2 regions of the Enterovibrio sp. QJM3NY_24 genome follow, and region 2 is predicted to be linked to the other one. Evidence: riboswitches for the same ligand, from Rfam matches in the RefSeq annotation. Region 2 holds a riboswitch; the other holds the start of a gene.
What was found. Region 2 has a riboswitch for cyclic di-GMP ahead of AC3CIC_RS08870 (calcium-binding protein). Riboswitches for the same ligand answer to the same signal wherever they lie in the genome.
Positions count from the first base shown of each region.

Region 1: another riboswitch for cyclic di-GMP. It lies ahead of gbpA (N-acetylglucosamine-binding protein GbpA); the one in region 2 lies ahead of AC3CIC_RS08870 (calcium-binding protein).

Region 1 is NZ_CM173520.1:724,211-728,647, reverse strand. It holds gene AC3CIC_RS19625 (monovalent cation:proton antiporter-2 (CPA2) family protein) at 1-1,402, shown strand, start outside; gene AC3CIC_RS19620 (GNAT family N-acetyltransferase) at 1,402-1,881, shown strand; cyclic di-GMP riboswitch class I at 2,005-2,108, shown strand; gene gbpA (N-acetylglucosamine-binding protein GbpA) at 2,189-3,751, shown strand; partial or broken gene AC3CIC_RS19610 (L,D-transpeptidase family protein) at 3,906-4,332, opposite strand.
Region 2 is NZ_CM173519.1:2,018,808-2,023,244, reverse strand. It holds gene AC3CIC_RS08875 (peptide MFS transporter) at 1-1,390, shown strand, start outside; cyclic di-GMP riboswitch class I at 1,759-1,848, shown strand; gene AC3CIC_RS08870 (calcium-binding protein) at 1,880-4,437, shown strand, end outside.

The DNA of each region.
Region 1 (4,437 bases), on a different replicon from region 2:
CGCGGGATTGCCGGGTTGGGCTGTCGGTTTAGTGATCTTGGGCTCAATCGCAGGTGTCGTTGTAGGCGGCCACTATTTAAGCCGTCCGTTACTACGCTTTGTTGCCAGCTCTGGTCTTCGTGAGATATTTACCGCCACCGCGCTGATGCTCGTGATTGGTATTGCCGCACTGATGAGTTTGATAGGGCTTTCACCAGCGCTAGGTACGTTTTTGGCGGGTGTCGTGCTGGCCAACAGTGAGTTCCGTCATGAGCTGGAATCAAACATTGAACCGTTTAAAGGACTGCTGCTGGGCTTGTTCTTTATTACCGTTGGGGCGGGCATCAACTTTGGCATCTTGTTTGAAGATCTTTTTGTCATTATTGGCCTAACCATCGGCCTCATGGCATTGAAAGCCATCGTGCTGCTTTTGCTGACCTTGATATTCAAGATCAAAGGCTCAGCTCGCTGGTTATTTGCACTGAGCCTCGCCCAAGCGGGTGAGTTCGGGTTTGTGTTACTCAGTTTCTCAATGCAAAATAATGTATTGCCTGCTGAAACTGCGCAGTTACTGTCGCTGGTAGTAGCAATTTCTATGTTTCTCACACCCGGTTTATTCATTCTTTATGACAACGTCATTTTGCCGCGTTACGAGAAAGTCTCCAATGACCGTGAAGCCGATGAGATTGATGAACAAGGGACGGTGATTATTGCTGGCGTTGGCCGTTTTGGGCAGGTAGTGAACCGTTTACTGACGGGTAATGGCGTGAAGACTGTCGTACTTGATCACGAAGCCACGCAAGTCGAAAATTTGCGTAAAATTAACATCAAAAGTTACTTTGGTGATGCCACTCGACCCGATCTATTGCATACCGCAGGTATCGAAGAATCGGCGTTGTTGGTGGTCGCCATGGATAACGAAGAAACCACCACCGAGCTTGTTGGGTACGTGAAACACACCTATCCCCATGTGAAAGTGCTCGCTCGTGCCTTTGACCGTGGGCATGCGTATAAGCTTCGCCATGCGGGTGCGGATTTTGTGATCAAAGAAACCTACCACTCTGCACTGGAAATGGGCGCAGAAGCGCTGCGTACGCTTGGCTCACATCCCTTTTTGGTTGAGCAGCAAAAAGCGATGTTTAACCAAATTGAGAAACAGAGCTCTGAAAAACTCTATCAAAGTTGGTTGGGCGGTGAAGAGTCTCAAACCTACGATAACCATTTCCAACATCTGTTCATTGAGTTAGAAGAAACCATTCGAGAAGCGATGGATACGGATCGCATGGATAAACATGCTCTCACTGAGCGTGAGTGGACGCCGCCACCAAAGGGTTACTTAGATGAATTTGGTGTGCCTCCTTCGGATGATCAGCCTAATGAACCGCTGAATGACGCGTCGGACGAACAGGAGAAACCCGCTTAATGTTGCTTGTGCCCTTTGAAGCAGCAGATGCACCACAACTTTGCGATTGGATACCAAACGCCAGAGACAATTACCTGTGGGGAGGTCCGGCGTTTGAATTTCCAATCACGGTTGAGCAGGTCGCAGCGCACTTTGCGAAACCCGAAGTGCGCCCTTTTCTCTTTCGTCATCAGGGTGAAGCAGTCGGATACATTGAGCTTTATCGAGTATCTGCCACTGAATACCGCCTATGTCGGGTGCTGATCGCCGCTGAAAATAGCCGTGGGCAAGGGTGGGGCAAAGCGATGGTGTCATTGGCACTGGATGTTGCCTTTGAAGAGCCTAAAATTACGACAGTTAGCTTGGCCGTGTTTGAGCGCAATAAGATCGCAGTCGCTTGCTACACCGCCCTAGGGTTCGACTTACTACAAGAAGAGACCAAAACGCGTGAGTTTCAAGAAGAAACATGGACGCTACTGAGAATGCAAAAGCGGCGTTAGGTGATAAAGCGTACTGCCACTACATACCCTGTGTGATCCTCCTTCCATTAAGGCTCTTGCCACCTCCGCGCCCCCTATATTTCTGTTGAATATCAAGCTATTCAGAATACGATGCGCGCGTTCCACAATTATCGGCAAACTGTTTGAAAAAACAGGACGCAAAGCCTCCGGTCTAAGAGTGTTCTCTGCTTAATGTCGAGAACAATGATGATAGCGGGGTTGCCATTTTCGAGATTGAAAATGTCTGCTTTTCGCGTCTGTCCGTGCTGTGGGTGAATAACAATAAAAACACTCAGGAAGTACATACATGCTCAAGATCCACACCTCTATTTTGTCTGTTACCGCCGCGCTTTTCAGCGCAAGCGTGATGTCTCATGGTTATATTAGTGCCGTTGATGATGGCTTAGCTGGCCGTGCGGCAATGTGTAAATACACCTCTGAAACGGGTGAGAAAAATACTGATTGTGGTCAAGTTCAGTGGGAGCCACAAAGTGTGGAAGGGCCAGAGGGTTTCCCAGAACTTGGCCCCGAAGACGGCAAACTGGCCAGCGCGGGATTGATCCAGTTTTCAGCGTTAGATGAGCAGACCGCTTCACGCTGGGTCAAACGCTCGATTGTGGCCGGTCAGAATGATTTTGAGTGGACGTTCACGGCAAACCATGTGACGCGAACTTGGAAGTACTACATCACTCAACCTGATTGGAACGTGAATCAGCCGCTGGCTCGCGCTGCATTAGATTTGAATCCGTTTTGTGTGATTGAAGGCAACATGCAAAAGCCGCCAAAGACCATGGTTCACTCGTGTAATGTGCCTGCTCGTGAAGGTTACCATGTCATTTTGGCTGTTTGGGATGTGGGTGATACTGCCGCAGCCTTTTATAACGCCATCGATGTGCAATTTGACGGCGAGCAGCCAGAGCAACCTAATTGGTCTCAACATGGTCAAATTAATCCTGGTATGAACCTGACAGAGGGCGATGCGGTATTTACCCGTGTGTTTGACAACGAAGGCGAGCGCCCAGAGCTGTCAACGCGTCTGATCATTGAGAGCGAAAAAGCCGGTGTGGCAAACACCTGGTCATTCGATCTTGCGGCAAAAATTAATCAGGCTAATAACGTTATCAAAGCGGGTGTTCGTGACAGCAATGGCAATTTTATCGCCGTTTACGGTGCTAATCCGATCTACTTGAAGAAAGACAGTGGGCTAGCACGTGTAGAAGTCGGGTATGACATTGTATCACCTGAGCCGGATTACGGCGTGATCATTGATGGCGTGGCATCCGAATACATGATTTCAGAAGACGGGATTGATCTCGATTTCACCGTTACGGCTTCTGGTGACATTACGGTTGAAATGACCGTTTACAATCACGCACAAGAAGCATTAGCTTACGAAAAGTTGTCGTTGGAAGATGGCGTGTCTGAAAACGTGAATCTACAACTGACGAAAATTAGCGCCGGTCACCATATGCTGGTTTCTCGCGTGAAAGACAGTGAAGGAAATCTGGTTGAACAGCAAACCGTAGACTTTCACCTGATTGAAAAAAGCGACCAGTGTGGCACTGATCCTGAGGCGACGAACCACCCAGCATGGGACGAAAACACCACCTACACAGGCGGCGAAAAAGTAAGCTTCAATAGTTTAGTGTGGGAAGCAAAATACTGGATTCAGGGAGCAGCACCAGAAAGCAGCGATGCGTGGAAATTGATCAGTACATTGCCAGTGGCGTGGACATCAGGCAAAGCGTATTTAACTGGCGAGCAAGTGTTGTTTGAAGGCAACCTGTATCAGGCTAAATGGTGGGTAAACAGCAGCCCAGTATCAGCACCAGAAGCATGGACGAACAAAGGCCCGTTTGCTTGTGAATAACAACGTACATTGTTGATAGCATAATAAATCAAATGACAAGCCTGATGCGAAGCAACGCATCGGGCTTTTTTTGTTTGGGCTGTTTGGGTACAAACAAAGGTCGACAATGTCTCTGATTTCATGTGATCAGAGTGAAAGCTTTGAGCAGAATGGCTTACCATTCAATTGTTATCGGCGTGCCTACTGAGACCATGCTCAGAAACTCATCCATCTGCTCGTTGGCAATCGCAATACAACCATCTGTCCAATCCTCACCTCGACTAAGGCTAGGGTGCGGTCGCCTCGTTCTTCTGACCATGAATCATGATTTGACCGCCAGGGCTCACGCCCAATAATTCAGCGCGCGCGAGATCTCGTGTGTTCGGATAGTTGATGCGGATAGAGCGATAAAAGCGGGATTTCTCGTTAATGAAGTCAAGGGTATAACGGCCTTCCGGCGTGCGTTTGTCGCCTTCACGTAGTTTGTGACCTTTCGGGTTGGCACCAAGTGCAATGGGATACCATTTGACGATCTTATCACCTTGGATCAGATACATTTTACGGGCAGATTTATCCACTTTGACCAAATCAATGTCAACCATACTGTTCGTCGCTTGAGCGGGTAAGGCAAGGATAATGGGCAGTAAAAACCACCATGAAGATTTGATAAAGCCTCGTATCACCGCTTTCCCCTTCATGACAGCCAA
Region 2 (4,437 bases):
GGGTCACCCTCGCGGCTTGTTCCTTCTGTGCGGCACAGAATTGTGGGAACGTTTCTCTTTCTACGCCATGCGCGCCATTTTGGTGCTTTACCTCACTGATAAAACAATCAACGGCGGTCTCGGATGGACGACACAAGACGCGCTGAATCTCTATGGTATCTATACCGGTTTAGTTTACCTGACCCCTGTGTTGGGTGGATGGCTGGCGGATAACTTCCTCGGTCAGCGCCGCTCGATCATCATTGGTGGTGCACTGATGGCCATCGGGCAGTTCACACTTGCCTTGCCAAATAGCGTTATTGACCCATTTGAATTGCAAGCCTTTTATGTGGGTTTGGGCTTCTTGATTGTCGGGAACGGTTTATTTAAACCCAATATTTCAACCATGGTTGGTCAACTGTATGGGGAAGGAGATAACCGTCGAGACGGCGCGTTCACTATCTTCTACATGGGTATAAACTTGGGTTCGTTGCTGGCCGGGATCATTGCGGGAACAGCATCAATCCATTACGGATGGAAAGCAGGTTTTCTATGCGCAGGCGTAGGTATGCTGCTCTCTCTTGTTGTTCAATTGCTGTTTGCCAATCGTTTATTGGGCAAGATTGGCGTTGAACCTGCGGCAGTGGAACAGCGCCGCCAGTCTGGTTCAACACAAAAGCAACCGCTGACAAAAGTGGAACGTGATCGCCTTAAAGTCATCCTAGTAATGAGCTTGTTTGTGATCATTTTCTGGGCGGGATTTGAACAAGCGGGTGGTTTGATGAATATCTATTCTCAAGACTACACCAACCGAATGCTTGGTAGTTTTGAAGTGCCTGCGGCTTGGTTCCAATCACTGAATCCTATGTTCATCATTGTTTTTGCACCACTTCTGGCGTTGTTTTGGCGTCGACTGGGTGCGAGTGAACCGAGTTCACCGATTAAATTTGCCATGGCAATGGGCTTCTTGTCGTTGGGGTTTGTATGCATGATCGGTGCTGCCCTTCAACAAGGTGCTGACATGTCCATTAAAGCGTCAATGTGGTGGTTAGTCGGAGCCTACTTCTTCCATACACTTGGCGAGTTGTGTTTGTCGCCGATAGGGCTGTCTTTGATCACTAAGCTGGCACCATTGAGACTGATGTCAGTCATGATGGGCACATGGTTCTGCGCGAATGCTGTGGCTAACTATGTGGCGGGGTTTGTTGGAAGCCATGTCGGAGATGCGGGTCCTTTGGCCATTTTCAGTGGTATTGCGATCACGTCAGCCGTGGCCGGTGTTTTACTGATTCTGTGCTCGAACAAGCTTGTTAGTTGGATGCATGGTGCGGAAGGTGCGTTAGCACTAATTGACGAAACCATGACAGAAACAGACAAAACGTTAACAGAAAAACCTGCGGTTGTAGCGTAACCTTATTATTAATTATATAGGCCATCGCCAGATGGCCTATATGTCGACCTCCCCATACATTAAATGGGCAAGGTCACAAATGGCGAGTTATCCATACAGAAATCAGTCATCAGTACTGATTGGACTGCCATGCGTTTCTCATGCTGCCTCAGCCTTTTCTGCTTGCAGGTTAATTTTTCGCCACATCTAGGCCTTATATTCCCATTAAATGCGGCTTCCAGCCTTGCTCCGATCTACTCGATCAACCAATCTGTCATGGAAGTATCTGAGGCGCAATCGAGAAAGTGCATTAAGAGTTTGTGTTAGAGATGTTGTAGGCGCCCACCTAAATACTCACATACGTGAAACTATCAATAGGACAACTATTCGGAGAAAAAGGCCAAACCTGTTGTGAAACAGGGACGGAAAGTTGCGGATCTCTTTGATGTTGAAGATAAAGAGATGGCTGTGCTGCCTCTTGCTTTGGTTAGCAAATAAGAGGAAATAACAATGGCAAATATCATAGGTACTGGCGACATCGACCGACTCAATGGCACACTTGATGATGACTATATCGAGGGGCGAGCGGGAGATGACGTCATTTATGGTGATGTAGGATCTTCTTCAGGAAACGGTTCAACGGGCGCAGTGTTCATCTTGGGTGACGATTTTAGTGCTGCAAGCGGTGATTTCTACTATTTCTCAAATTTCCCCCCAACGCTTAATTTCACAGGTTCGACGACCACTGCTACGTTCAACGATGACGATGCCCAGCTGAATGGCGATGATGCGTGCAATGAGTACTCAGATGACAAATCTCAGACTGTTGAAATTGGCGGTCAAGAGTATGGCGTCAACGTTGATTTCGGCCTGAAATACTGCGATGCATCTGGCAACATTTACACCTTTGCAGTGGTTGATGTTGATACCAATGGCTCTGGCAATCATTGGGGTGAGGTAGGTGAAAGCGGTAAGATGCTGATCCAAGTCGATGGCCCAGAAATTACGGGCAGCACGCAGTTATCTCTTGTTCCAAACTCTTACCACAACATTAGCAGCTTAGATTACTCGTCAATCACTGAACCTGAGCCAGTTGACCCAACAGTTGGTGGTGATGATGTGATCACTGCTGGTGATGGAGATGACACTGTCTATGGTCAGGGCGGAGATGACTACATTGAAGGCGACAACGGTCAAGATTCGCTGTATGGCGGGGAAGGCGACGATGTGATCTACGGCAATACCGCGTCTCCAAACTTTAACGCTGACCCGTGTGTAAATGTATTCCAGATGGGTAATGACTTTACCAAGCCTTCAGGTGGTGAGTTCCATACCTTCTGTTTCCCAGACAAACTCGCGTTTGATGGTAGTTCAACCAAAGTGACTTTCCAAGATGATGATGGAAAGCTAAATGGCGACAACTACTGTAACGAATATTCCGACGACAAGACGCAAACAGTGACCATCGACGGCAATACGTATTCCGTTAACCTCGATTACACGCTGAAATACTGCGATACCGAAGGTAATGTCTACAAGTTTGCAATCATCGACGTTGATCTAGATGGCAATGGTCATCACTACAGCAACCTTAATGAAAACGGTAACCTTCTTCTTCAACTTGAAGGCCCTGAAATCACAGCGTCGACCCAGTTGTCTTTGGTACCCAACTCATACTGCAACATCAATGAGATTGATTATTCATCCATTTCTGAAGAAACGACCCAAATATCTAACGATGAAGATTTCATAGATGGCGGTGCAGGTAATGACACCATCTATGGTCAGTGGGGCGATGATGAGATCCATGGAGGCACCGGCGATGATGTGATATATGGCGGTCAGATTGGTCGTCAAACTCTTGATCTCGACCGTGGCGCTGATGGCTATTGGGATGTAAGTAATGGCGATGCTGTTACGTTAGATCTGTCTAATATCACTTCAAGCGCGTCTTACAGTAACAGTGTTGGTTACTACGTATTGGACGAAAATGGCAATGTGCTGGCGGCATACGTCATGGCTGACAACGCCAAGTTGGATAGTGCGGCGCAGGCAGTTATCGATGTTGAAGGCGCAGCGAAAATCGGCCTATTTATCATTCCAGATGGCGACACGAAAGGCTTTAACGAAGGCGAAGTCACATTGAGCTTTTCCAGCGGTAGCCCTGTGTTTGGTCAAGGTAGCCTCACCGCAGGTGGTTATGTGTCAGAAACCGGTAAAAACGGTGACCGCCTAGATCATGAAATCAATTCTGGTGAAAACTCTTGCTGGGAAGATCTGTGGTGTCTTGGCGACAAAGACTTTAACGACGTTGTGATGAAAGTGAACGCAACGCAGGTCGTTGAAGAAAGTGATGCCGATACGATTTATGGTGAAGAAGGCAACGACACCATTTATGGTGGTGACGACAATGACCACATCATGGGGGGGGTAGGTGACGATATCCTGTACGGCCAAAATGGTGACGATATCATTGAAGGTGGCGAAGGTAACGACCAAATCTTTGGTGGTCCAGGTAAAGACGAGCTTTATGGTGGTGCTGGTGATGACTATTTAGATGGCGGCCCTGGCAGCGATGTGAAAATCGATGGTGGTACAGGTGTTGATGAATACCGTGGTAGTGCGGGTGACGATGTCTTCGTCTTCGGTGAAGATGACTTTGTTGGCCTGACAACCACGAACTCTGCGGGCACTGTGATCAACAAGTCCATGTATAACGCTGACAATGGCTTCGACCAAATGTTGGTTACCGGCGATGCAAACGTCGATTTTACCGGTGTTTCCTACCAGTCTGACTCGTCGATCACGGGTAACGTGATGGCACAAATTGAAGCAGTCATTGGTGACGAAGGTGATCAAGTTATCACTATCAACCCAAATGAAATCTGGTCTCAATCTGACGCACCATTTGGTGAAGACTTGGGTACACCAGACGATTGGGATGGCTTTATCGCGCACCTTGGTGCCGGTGATGACACTTTCAATCTTAATGGTACACCTTGGAGTTATGACGCGAATGGCACGGTGAACGCGCCAATCTCAGCCGAGATGATCAGCATTCTAGGGCT